DNA from 2 places in the Methylomonas koyamae genome. Region 2 is predicted to be linked to the other one. Evidence: riboswitches for the same ligand, from Rfam matches in the RefSeq annotation. Region 2 holds a riboswitch; the other holds the start of a gene.
What was found. Region 2 has a riboswitch for cobalamin ahead of MKFW12EY_RS05440 (CbtB domain-containing protein). Riboswitches for the same ligand answer to the same signal wherever they lie in the genome.

Region 1 (5,909 bases), 850 kb from region 2:
GCAGCGCAAACGGAGTACCGAAATGGTGAAAACGGGTCGCGGCCATCAACGCCATCAACGCCACGGCGCCGGGTTTCACGGCCAAAAATCGATTCGAGTTCATAGTAGTCTCCGAAAAAGTCAGTAATTGTAATGGATAGAGAAAAAGAAATTTCTACCGAAATTGTTGTAAGTGCTGAGGGTTTGGTATTGCTGGTCGAGCATATTATTGAGTTTGGCGCTGAACATCCAATGTTTATCGACATGGTAAGCGGCGCGAACATCGATCGTCATGAATGCGCCCAAGCGGACCGTATTGGCCGTATTGTCGAAACGTTCGCCCTGAGCCAGCACCGCAGCACCGACATCGAACGCTGCGAAACTGCGCGAAACGTCGTACGACAAGGTCTGGGTGGCGCGCCGCGGCAAGCGCAAATTGTTGGCCCGGTCTTTTGGCGTCAGCAAATTCATACTCAACTTGTTATGCCAACCGAGTAAGTCGCCGGAGATTTCCGCCTCGATGCCGTCGATCTGCGCCTTGCCGATGTTTTGCGCCGTCAACGGCCGGCCGCTGAATACGATCAGCTGGTCGATGTTGCTATGGTAAGCGCGAATTTCCCATTGCATCCAACCATGGTTGCCGGCCAAGCCGCCTTCGAAATTGGTCGACTGTTCGGCTTGCAGATGCGGATTGCCGAAGCCCGGAAAATACAACTGGTTGAAGGTCGGGGCCTTGAAGGCGTTGCCGAAGCTGGCGAACGCGCTCAAGCCGTGGTCCCAATTGAAACGCCAACCGAAGTTTCCGGTCAGACTGCTGCCGAAGGCCTGGTTTTCGTCCCAACGCAACGAGGCATTGGTGAAATGCCGCTCGAACCAACGGCTGTGCAATTCGATAAAACCGCCGGCATCGTAGCGCGAATTTTCCGCATAACGCGTCGTGCTTTCGACTTGGTCCAGCCGGTAGTCCGCCCCCAGCGTCAATTGCTGGGTCTTGTGCAGATTGAGCTGGTTCAACCAGCTTGCGTTCCAGCGCGTGGTATCGAAGTTAGTGGCGAATGCGCCGGAATGGCGGAACTGGTCGGCCTCGTCCAGACTCTGGCCGACCCGCAAAGTCGAACGCCAGACGTCGTTGAGGTCGGCGCTGGCCGATGCGCCCACCGTTTGATTGATGAACAGCGTCGTGCTGCTGGTGGCGTTATCGATTTCGGTTTCGCCCTCGGCGCGCAAAAAGAATGCCTCGAGCTCGGCGCCGTTATCGAAGCGATAGCCGGCCTTGGCATTCAAGCCGGTATTGTTGTAGCCGTCGCGATCCGGGTTGAAGCCGTTGGCTACCGTGGTACCGCTCTGGGCATTGATCCCCTGGCTGCCGAACTGCGAAGCGCCCAGGCTGTACCAGGCCCGCCCCCATTTGCCGTTGATTGCCGCGGAGCCCTGGTAGCTATCGTAAGAACCGCCGCCGGCTTCCAGCGCAATATTTGGCCGCGCGCTATTGCCGCCTTTACGGGTAAAAATCTGAATCACGCCGCCGATGGCTTCCGAGCCGTACAAACTGGATTGCGGCCCGCGAATGATCTCGACCCGTTCGACCTGGTCGACCGGAATAAATTGAAACGGCGTCGTGCCGGTGGTAACCGAACCGACCTTGATGCCGTCGACCAACACCAGTACGTGGTCGGCATTGGTGCCGCGCATGTAAACGTTGGTGTCCTTGCCGTAACCGCCGCTTTGCACCATGTCGATACCGGTCGACCCTTTCAACAGCTCGGGCAGAGTTCTGACTTGCAAACGTTCGATATCCTGCCGGGTATAAATCGTCGTCGCGGTCGCCAGTTCGTTTTGGTTGCTGTCCGAGCGCGTCGCCGTCACGACGGTTTCGGGTAAATTGGCGGCCTGCTCGGCGGCAAAGCCGGGTAGAAACGCGCCGATGCCGGCCAGCGGCAAAGCCATGATAATTTTGTTTTGCATAACGTCCTCTGCGCCCACCGCGCATCCGGGTAAAAAATGACAGAGGAGAAATCGGCGAGAGAATAGGCGGAGAACGGGCTGGGCGCGGGCTCTGACCATTCCGTAACAGCCCTCCGCTGTCTCGAATGATCTTCCGGGCCAGTCTCCGGGCTCATAAGCGGCTTGAGGGCCTAAACCGCGCACCTTCCCATGCGAAACGCACAGTGGCAAAAACGCGGTTCTTTACTTATCTACCGTTGCGGGGGCAGCGTCGGCATGGGCAAAACGAAATTTGCCGCACCGACTTCCTGTTTAAGTTTGGCCGAGATTTCGGTACCAACACCTGAAAGAAGGTCGGGGATTGTAGTGGATCGAGAAGGGTCAGGCAAGGCAAGCCGCCTGCCAAGTTCTATCCGAACCAACGATAGGCCGAAATTAACGCGGTGCGGCGGCTTGGGTTAGACTGGTTCAATTTATCGCAGCAGGTAGGAGACCGGACATGCAAGTCGTTACCGCTACCGAGGCCGACATTCCGGCCCTGTGCCGCCTGTTGGCGCAATTGTTCGAACAGGAAGCCGAATTTGTCGCGGACGAAACCGCGCAACGCCGCGGCTTGAGCCGAATCATCGCCGATCCGCAATTGGGCCGGATTTTCGTGGCGCGCCGCGACGGCGAAATTCTGGGCATGGCCAATCTGCTGTTCAGCGTATCGACGGCGCTGGGTGCGCCGGTGGCCTGGCTGGAGGATATGGTGGTGGATTCCGGCTTTCGCGGTGAGGCGGTCGGCTCGGCATTGTTGCAGCATGCGGTCGAGTTCGCCCAACAACGGGGCTGCCGGCGGATCACGCTGCTAACCGATGCCGACAACAGCGCCGGGCAACGTTTTTACCGGCGCCACGGCTTCGAGTTGTCGCCGATGCGGCCGATGCGGCGGCTGTTGCCGTAAGGCCGCGCCGCATCGGCTAAGGCAAGATCAAGCGGTCAGTTTCAGATACTTGCGGTACAACGAGTCCTTGTCTTCGGCATGGTCCGGATCCTTGTCGATGCAGTCCACCGGACAGACTTCCATGCATTGCGGCTTGTCGTGGTGGCCGACGCATTCGGTGCATAAGGACGGGTTGATCACATAAATCTCGTCGCCCTGGGAAATCGCGCCGTTCGGGCATTCCGGCTCGCAGACATCGCAGTTGATACAGTCGTCGCTGATGATAAGCGCCATAATTACTCCTCGGAAAATTTTTCGGTTAAACGTTGTTTGACCAGGTCGGGCACGAAACTGGAAACATCGCCGTGCAATTGGGCGATTTCGCGAATCATGCTCGACGAGATGAATTCGTATTGTTCGGCCGGGGTCAGAAACACGGTCTCGATGTCCGGACACAAACGCCGGTTCATACCGGCCAATTGAAATTCGTATTCGAAATCCGATACCGCGCGCAAGCCGCGGATGATGACGCTGGCCAGGTGTTGGCGAGCGCAATCCACCAACAGCGTGTCGAAACCGATCACGCTGACATTGCTGAATTCGGTGACCACATCGCGAATCAGCGCCACCCGCTCGTCCAACGAAAACAGCGGCTTTTTACCCCGGCTGACGGCAACTGCGACGATTACATGCGGATAAAGCCGGGAGGCGCGGTGAATCAAATCCAGATGCCCGTTGGTAATCGGATCGAAGGTACCGGGATAGATTGCGGTGATATTCATTGGCTTGGCAAACGGCAAAAGGGACTCATTCTAAACCATTCGCCGAATTAAAAGCAGCGGGCTGCCTTTGCAGTAGCCGATAACAGACTTCGCCGGCCACCTTTTCCTTCAATAAGCCCCAGTTTGCCGGCAAATCCGCCGTTTGCCAGTTTTTTTCGCTTTCCAGATAAATTTTTGCGTAATCCTTCAGCCAGCCTTGGCTTTCCAGCAAGCGGCAAGCGGACTCCAACAAACCTTGGCCGAACGGCGGGTCCAGGAATACCAGATCGAATGCCTGGGCCGGTCCGGCCAGATAGGCGGCGGCGTCTTGCTGCACCACCTGAATCTGGCCGGCCGCCAAGCGGGCGATATTCTCGCGCAAGCGTTTGCAATTGCCGGCGCTATCCTCGACCTGCACCACCAATTTGGCGCCGCGCGAAGCGGCTTCGAACCCTAACGCGCCGCTGCCGGCAAACAAATCCAGGCAGCGGCTGCCGTAAATATCGGCCTGCAACCAATTGAACAGCGTCTCCCGCACCCGCGACGGGGTCGGCCGCAGTCCCGGCGCATCGTCGAAAACGATTTGCCGGCTGCGCCATTCGCCGCCGATGATGCGGATTTGGTTAGCCATCAGGATTTTTGCCCTACCGTGACGGTTTGCAGCAATTCCGGTTTGACCCGGCGTTTGAACGCGTCCTTGATCTGCTCGACCGTGACCGCTTCGACCTTGCTTTGGAAGGTGTCCAAATAATCCAGAGGCTGTTGGTAAAAGCCGATCATCGCCACGTAATCGCTGAGCTTGCTGTTGGTATCGAAACGCATGGCAAAGCCGCCGGTGATGTTTTGTTTCGCCGCCGTCAACTCCTTGTCGGTCGGGCCTTTTTCCAAAAATTCGGCAAAAGTTTTGCGCAACACGCCGAGCGCTTGCTCGGTTTGGTCGTTACGGGTCTGCAGGCTCATCATGAACGGGCCCTGCCGATACAGCGGCGCGAACACGCTATAAGCGCCGTAGGCCAAGCCGCGCTTTTCCCGGACTTCCTCGAACAAGCGCGACACCATGCTGCCGCCGCCGAGGATGTGGTTGCCGACGTACAAGGCAAAATAATCCGGGTCCTTGCGGTAGGTGCCGGGCAAGCCGACCAGCACGTGGGTTTGGCTGGATGGAAATTCGATATGCTGGGTCGTAGTCTGGCTCGGCATCGTCACCGGCGGAATTTCCGCCGGCTTGCTGCCGACCGGCAGTTTGCCGAGCAATTGGTTTGCGGTGCGTTCGGCCTGCTCGCGGCTGACGTCGCCGACGATGACGACGATGGCGTTGGCGGCGACGTAATACTTTTGGTAGAACGCCTTCAGATCGTCAGCCGTGAAGCCGGCGACGGTCTGGACGATGCCGGTTTCCGGATGCGCATAAGGATGTTCGCCGTATAGCGCTTTGCCGAAGGCGATGCTGGCCAATTCGCCGGGCGATTCTTCCCGGTGTTTCAAACCGGCCAGGGTTCTGGCTTTTTCGCGTTGGAAGTCGTCTTCGCGAAACGCCGGCCGGCTCAACACGGTTTCGAAGGTTGCCAAGGCCTTGTCGAACAAAGCCTGCTCGGTCAAGGTGCGGACCGACAACCAAGCCATATCTTCGCTGACGCCGGCCGAATATTGGGCGCCGACCGATTCGAAACGCTGGGCGATGTCGTCTGCGCTCCAATCGCCGGCGCCGCTGTCCAACAAGGCCGAAGTCAGCGCGGCGACGCCGAATTGGCTGTCATCGCGCGCGCTGCCGGCATCGAACACCACCCGCACGTCCGCCATCGGCAAGCCGGCGGTGCGCACGTAGTAAACCCGGCTGCCCTGCGCGGTTTGCCAATGTTCGATTTTGGCCGCCGGCCAGGCCAATTGGCTGAATGCCAGCAACAACAGGCCGATTAAATTAAAACGCATGGTGAACTCCTGTCAGTTTTTTCGGTTTGGCGGCTTCGGTGATCGGTTGCGGGTCCAGGTAGGCCACCGTCAGCGTGTCTTCGATCAGGTATTTGCGCGCGACTTCGCGTACTTGTTCCGCAGTGACCTGATTGATTTTGGCGACGTATTCGTCGGCGCGTTGCCAGCCCAAACCGACCGTTTCCAGCGTACCCAACTGCATGGCTTGGTAGAAGTTGGAATCTTTCTGGTAGACCGAGCTGGCCAGTACCTGGGCCTTGATCCGCTGCAACTCGTCCTTGTCGATCAGCTCGTTTTTCAACTGGTACACCTCGTCGAGTAGGGCGTATTCCAAATCGAACACGGTTTTGCCGTCGGCGGGCGTGCCTTCC
Region 2 (5,909 bases):
ATTTCGATTAATGCGCCATACAAGCCAGGGTCGCCGGTTTGCAGGCGAATCACGATTTTTCCAGGCCCGGCTTGTTCGATCAGCCAGTCGGTAATCTGCTCCAGGGTCATATCCTTGGAATCTTTGATCACGCAAGTGCTATGCGCCCATTGCGTCGCGGCAGCTTGTACTAGCGAGCCTGCGAACAAAATGGCATCAGCCTTGGCGATTAAGTCGCGGCCTTTGACGGTGATTAGATCGGGGTCACCCGGACCTGCGCCGACAAACCAGACCTTCTGCTGATTAGGCTGAATAGAGTGAGCGCTCATAGAAAAAATCCAGCCGCAACCTGCGGATTGAATGGGAAATAGTTATGCAGATAAGACGCTTGCAGCGAACCCACCCGGTAAAAGTTTTCGCTACGGCTACGATTGCGTTGCGGGATCGATTCGGTGAATGGCTGCAACGTTGTTTCCAGTTGCGAGTGATGAAAACTGTGACCGCGAATTTCGCCTTGTTCCAACTGCAAGCTGTGCATGCCCAGATTCACCAAGCTTTTTTGCATCTGCGCGCTGCCGGGTAGTAATCCTGCCATTTCTGCCGCATGGCCGTCTTTATCGGTCAAGCGTTCCAGCAAATATAAAAAGCCGCCGCATTCGGCGTAAATCGGCTTACCGGCTTGATGATATGCATGCACAGATTGTTTCATGGCAACATTATCGGCCAATGTTTGCAGATGCAGCTCCGGGTAACCGCCGGGCAGATAGAGACCGTCTGCTTCGGGCAAGGCATGGTCGGCCAGAGGCGAGAAAAACGTCAGTTCTGCGCCCATGGCTTGCAAACAATCCAAATTGGCCTGGTAGATAAATGAAAATGCAGCATCGCGAGCTACGGCTATGCGCTTTCCAGCCAGTAACGGTGGCGGCGGAGAGGTGGCGATCGGCGCGAAGGCAACCGGCTGCGGCAATCGGCACGGCGCAAGGCTACTGAGTAATTCGGCTGCGCGCACCAGGCGAAGGTCAAGGTCTGCAATTTCATCGGCCTGCACTAAGCCTAAGTGCCGCGACGGCAAGCCGACCGTTTCATCTTTCGCCATCGCCGCCAGTAGCGGCATGCTGTCCGGCAAGGCTTCTTCCAGCAATTTAGCATGACCCGGACTGCCGACTTTGTTGGCGATGACGCCGACAAACGGCAAGTTGGCTCTGTAATGGGCTAAGCCATAAGCCACAGCGGCAAAAGTTTGTGCCATGCCGCCCGCATCGATGACAACGGCCACCGGCACGTCTAGTGTTTGTGCCAAATCGGCGCTGCTGCTATCGCCGTCGAACAAGCCCATGACACCTTCAATCAAGATGATGTCAGCGTCGGCGGCGTTATAAAGCATCTCACGGCAATGCGTTTCGCCCATCATCCATAAATCCAGCTGATAAACCGGCTGTCCGCAAGCAAAGCTCAATATTTGCGGATCGATAAAATCCGGGCCGGTTTTGAACACGCATACCTTGCGGTTTTGCTGGCGATGGTAATAAGTGAAGGCTGCGGTGATAGTGGTTTTGCCTTGGCCTGAGGCGGGGGCGCTGATTAATATCGCCGGGCAATGACGTGCTGCAGAAGACTTATTCATTAAAATTTAACTTTGGACAAAAGCCTGCCCGATAACGCACCCAGTATCAGCCAAAAAAAAGCATTGTTGATGGATGTCAGCACCACAAAATGCTGTTGTATTTCTTCAGGGGCTAAGGCGCGGGCAACTTCCGGATGAGGCGCGCCGATCAGATGCGGCAAGGCCAGCAAGCAAACGCCGCCGAATTGCAGCCAGCGTTGTTTGGTCAACACCAGCCCAAACAAACCAACGGCTGTGGCCGCCGCAGTAAATAGCCACCACGCTTGGCGACTATGCAATTCTGCGCTGTCGGTGCCGGGCAACTCCGGCGGCAACCCTAATGAAGGTGCTGCAAAAAACACCAAATACCCGGCTAACCCCCAACCCAGGCCATGCAGATAACCGCGTTGATCTCGCCAGTACATGGAAGCACTGATCAACAAGGCAAAGCCGAAACCGGTCAGGCCATTGAATAGCAAGGTAAAACCATTGCGTTGCCAGCCATCCATCGGCTGCCAGGCATGCACATGCTCAGCCGATGGTGTTTCGAACTGTTCGGCGGCTAAAATCAACGGCAGGGTTTGATAGTGTTGTAGCACGCTGAGTAACAAGCCGCCCAATAGTCCAGCCAGTAGCGAGGCTGCAACCAGCTTACGAAAATCCGCCATATTAATGACAGGGAAAAGCAGCGCTATGGCGTCCGTCGTGGGCGGCGTTATGCAGGTAGTTATTGGCGTCCTGCAAGAAACCCAAACCTAAAACGACGGTCAGGCCTAACACGATGGCACTGAAACCGGGCAGGAATTTTGAGGAAGCAATGGCGGTTGAGGCAGAGATGGTTTTCATGGTTGTCTGTTCCGAAAAAGGTGGACGGAATAACAGAGGACAAAACAAACCTAAAAAAACCGATTTGACAGCTCGCCCTCCGCAATACTGTTAACAAGAGTTTTAGGCCTGTCTCCGGGCTCGTGACGAATCACCTACCGTTGCGGGGGCAGCGTCGGCATTTAACCGACTTCCAGTTTCACCCGTGAATGACGGGAACCTTAAAACCAGCGGCGATTGTATGCCGCAGCTAGTAATAGGGCAAATGAAATGTATTGAAAATGAGATTAGATGGGGGGCAGGCTTGCAGTCCTAATAGCCCCAAGACTCTACCCTCACTCAGCAAACACACTGCAATGCGGGTAAAAAATGACTAAATTGAGAATAAACCAGCTTCGGTGATTGCTGGATAAACCGGTGAATGAGCATCAATGATTAATTGGTGCATTAAATCTCAAGTCTACTATGTGTCTTCTTCTCTTTATATACCGGACCTTCAGCACGAGGATTTCTCTGCTTCATGATCGTCCCCTTGGGGTCGGTTGGACACAGTGACGAACGGCTACTTTCAGGTATTGGAATTCAATGGCTGCTTTCCGGCGATGAATCTGAAGACAAGACGATCTCTTAGCGAGCACATGATCTTAAGCCTTGAAACTGCGGACCCATTTATACCGCTCAGGATCTTCTCGCAGCAGAAATGCCTTTAGTTTCTCGCGCTTTTCATTGTCGGCCCGCAGCAAGATGCCCCGAAGGTCATAATCAATAGAGCGCTTACTGGCTCCGAGTTCTTCCGCCTTCTCATACCATTCTGACCCGGCACTGTAATTTCCCATCTCGATATTTACGGCACCTAGTAAGGTGCAGGGGCGGAAATCCTTTGGCGTCAAAACATGTGCTTGACTGCCAAGCTTTAATGCGTCATCAAAGCGACTCAAATCTCGCATCACACCGCCATGAGTTGTGCAAATAGCGGAATTCAGTTTGGGCGCCATTTTGCGTGTAGCAGGAATCGAGTTCAGCAATTCATGCGCTTTTCTGGATTGTTTGCACTTTCGGTAGTGACCACTTGCATTAACCGCGTTCCATAAGTCATTCGTTCGTTTGTATTCAGTAATATAGAACTCGGCTTCTCGCTCGTGAAAGGCAGTTTCTAGGATTTCCGTGTAGTAATCCTTGCCTTTGGTGGTAAGCCACAAAATGTCTTCGTCAGAGAGGCGATTGCCGACATCGAAGCGATTGAGAATATCCATCAGACGAGCAAAAAACTCTTTTTCGATGAACTGATCGAGGCCGTAGCGCTGCCGGAGCTTTTGGTTTTTAATTTTAGCTATGTATTTTGGATCGCTCTCACGCTTCTGTCGTTCGCGCTCGTAATTGGCTTGCCGAATAGCGTCTCGGGCCTTTGCTTCCTCAATCATTCGCAGTCGTGCCGATTCTTCTTTCTGTCTTTTAATTTTAAGCGAATGTTCGCGACTAGCCAGCTCTTGAGCTGCAATTTCACGGAACGCTTCATAGGTGATTTCACCCAGCGCAAGCCGACTTAGATTAACAAGCCCTTGTTGCTGCAAATACTTTACTGCTTCCAATGGAAGTGGACGGCCTTGCTCTAAATTTTCGAGAACATTGTTAAGACGTGTCGCCGGGATAAATGCCCCAGGAAGGTCGGTCACGAAGTATTTGTTAGCGAGATCAATCCGATTTTGTCCAGCAGGCACACACTTACGTAAATCTGTCCGGTTGCGAAGCTGCTGGTTTTGCATTTTAGATATGTTCTGAGGAATACTTTCTCGCCGTTGGTGTTCGCGCTCACATTCGGCCTTTTGAATAGTCCCAGTGGTTTTGATTTCCTCAATTCTGGAATCTTCTATCTTTTTTACGGTTTGGGGTGAATACCCTCGCAAAACCTGTTCTCCAGTGGCAATATTGCGGAATTCTTCATACGTCATTCCACCAAGCGCAAATTGCTGCAGAGCAACAAGCCCATTTTGCAGCAAATACAACTGAGAACTTTCTGAAGGGGGACGGCCTTGGTCTATGTTTTCGAGAATGTTTTGAAGGCGAGTCGCAGGGATAAAGGCCCCCGGAAGGTCGTTTACGAAATATTTTTTAGCGAGATCAGCTCGTTTTATTGAATATGCATCCATGCGCTCCGATAGCTTAATTTGGTTGCGCGGAGTGTTTCTATAGATTGATCGATTTCGCATTGTTGTTTTTAGGATTCGACTCGTAGTACGGGTATCTGGTCATCTAAGGATAGCATTCCATTATCCCAGGATAACACTGGTGCTATTTTGGATGGCTGCTTTGTAGCCCTCCAGTTCGCAGAATCTGGATTTGGCTAACTGGCCGGTTTGTAGAAACGCGACCGGCAGGAATGGGTAGTTGTTGCACTTTCATAAAAATTAACGATCAACCAGTAGCCGCCCACAGCGCGTGATTCTATCGAAACTAAACACATGCTCTCGAGGGCTTTCATAGCATCGACCTACCAACCTTCGCCGATAATCCGGTTCGCCATTTTCAAGATAAACGGTGGCGCCACAAATTGGGCATGCCGCTGAATACCGAACTAACCGCACCACTCGTAAATCGCCATCCCTTAGTAATTCGAGCTGTGCAGATTGTTCATAAAAATTTGTGAATATTTCATGGGCTACGACTATTCGATCATCCAACAATAATATCCAAGGCTTGATGATAGTGACCCAGGCACCATAAGGAATCACAAAAATACTTACCAGCAAGGTCAGATCGCGCGTCGTAACGGGCCTTGGTTCGGATAAGGATAGCCATCCCGCATAGGCAATTAACACTGCAAGTCCGCCGATTGTCGCCAGCCAGCCCAGTAGGCACCAAACATGCCATTGACGCAATTTGATTTGTCCATCTCTAAATAACCAACTCGCGATCCAACTAGGTTTAACCTCACCCAATTCAGTCATTTGGTAATTGGCTTTCAGCTCAGCTGTGTTGCGTATGGCTACTTGAGACTCATCAATGACTTGTTCATCCTCGATGATCTCTGGTACCCGCTCGGCTTTGATATAAAACGTGGTGAGTTTTCCCGGACCGCCCTTTGTACTTTTTCGTTCCGGTTTCGGGTAATGCGGTAGCCCGCGTTTACGAGCAAACTCTACAATTTGCCCCTCGCGAGTCTCGCAATATTTTTTCAAGAACCCCGGCCAATCGATCCACTTTTTCGGATCTGCACTTCCTATCGAGTCTCCAACGGCAGCAACGATTTCTTCGGCTGTGAACCGTCGCTTCGACTCATCGAAATCCGCTTTCTTTAACGATTCATGAGCTAACGCGCGCAATATGCGGTGACCTTTTTCATCGCTTGTTTCGCTGTCCAACCAATCAATCAGGCATTGGATTACTTCACGCATAAACCACCCCAAACCAGGTAACGGGTAGTTGCAGTCTGGTTTGCGCTTAGTCGATTCATAACAATGTCCTCCATAACAATTCAAGGTTTAGGCAATACCGAAATGATTTT

Region 1: linked by a shared signal. The riboswitch ahead of MKFW12EY_RS01230 (TonB-dependent receptor domain-containing protein) and the one ahead of MKFW12EY_RS05440 (CbtB domain-containing protein) in region 2 are both predicted to bind cobalamin.

What each region holds. Positions count from the first base shown of each region.
Region 1 is NZ_AP019777.1:255,307-261,215, forward strand. Features, by position in the region: gene MKFW12EY_RS01225 (hypothetical protein) at 1-103, opposite strand, end outside; gene MKFW12EY_RS01230 (TonB-dependent receptor domain-containing protein) at 121-1,944, opposite strand; cobalamin riboswitch at 2,064-2,285, opposite strand; gene MKFW12EY_RS01235 (GNAT family N-acetyltransferase) at 2,423-2,869, shown strand; gene MKFW12EY_RS01240 (YfhL family 4Fe-4S dicluster ferredoxin) at 2,897-3,142, opposite strand; gene coaD (pantetheine-phosphate adenylyltransferase) at 3,145-3,630, opposite strand; gene rsmD (16S rRNA (guanine(966)-N(2))-methyltransferase RsmD) at 3,656-4,240, opposite strand; gene MKFW12EY_RS01255 (M16 family metallopeptidase) at 4,240-5,538, opposite strand; gene MKFW12EY_RS01260 (M16 family metallopeptidase) at 5,528-5,909, opposite strand, start outside.
Region 2 is NZ_AP019777.1:1,102,316-1,108,224, reverse strand. Features, by position in the region: gene cobM (precorrin-4 C(11)-methyltransferase) at 1-308, opposite strand, end outside; gene MKFW12EY_RS05450 (cobyrinic acid a,c-diamide synthase CobB) at 305-1,603, opposite strand; gene MKFW12EY_RS05445 (CbtA family protein) at 1,603-2,250, opposite strand; gene MKFW12EY_RS05440 (CbtB domain-containing protein) at 2,252-2,428, opposite strand; cobalamin riboswitch at 2,517-2,646, opposite strand; gene MKFW12EY_RS05435 (hypothetical protein) at 3,052-4,554, opposite strand; gene MKFW12EY_RS05430 (hypothetical protein) at 4,813-5,799, opposite strand; gene MKFW12EY_RS22985 (flagellar transcriptional regulator FlhD) at 5,863-5,909, shown strand, end outside.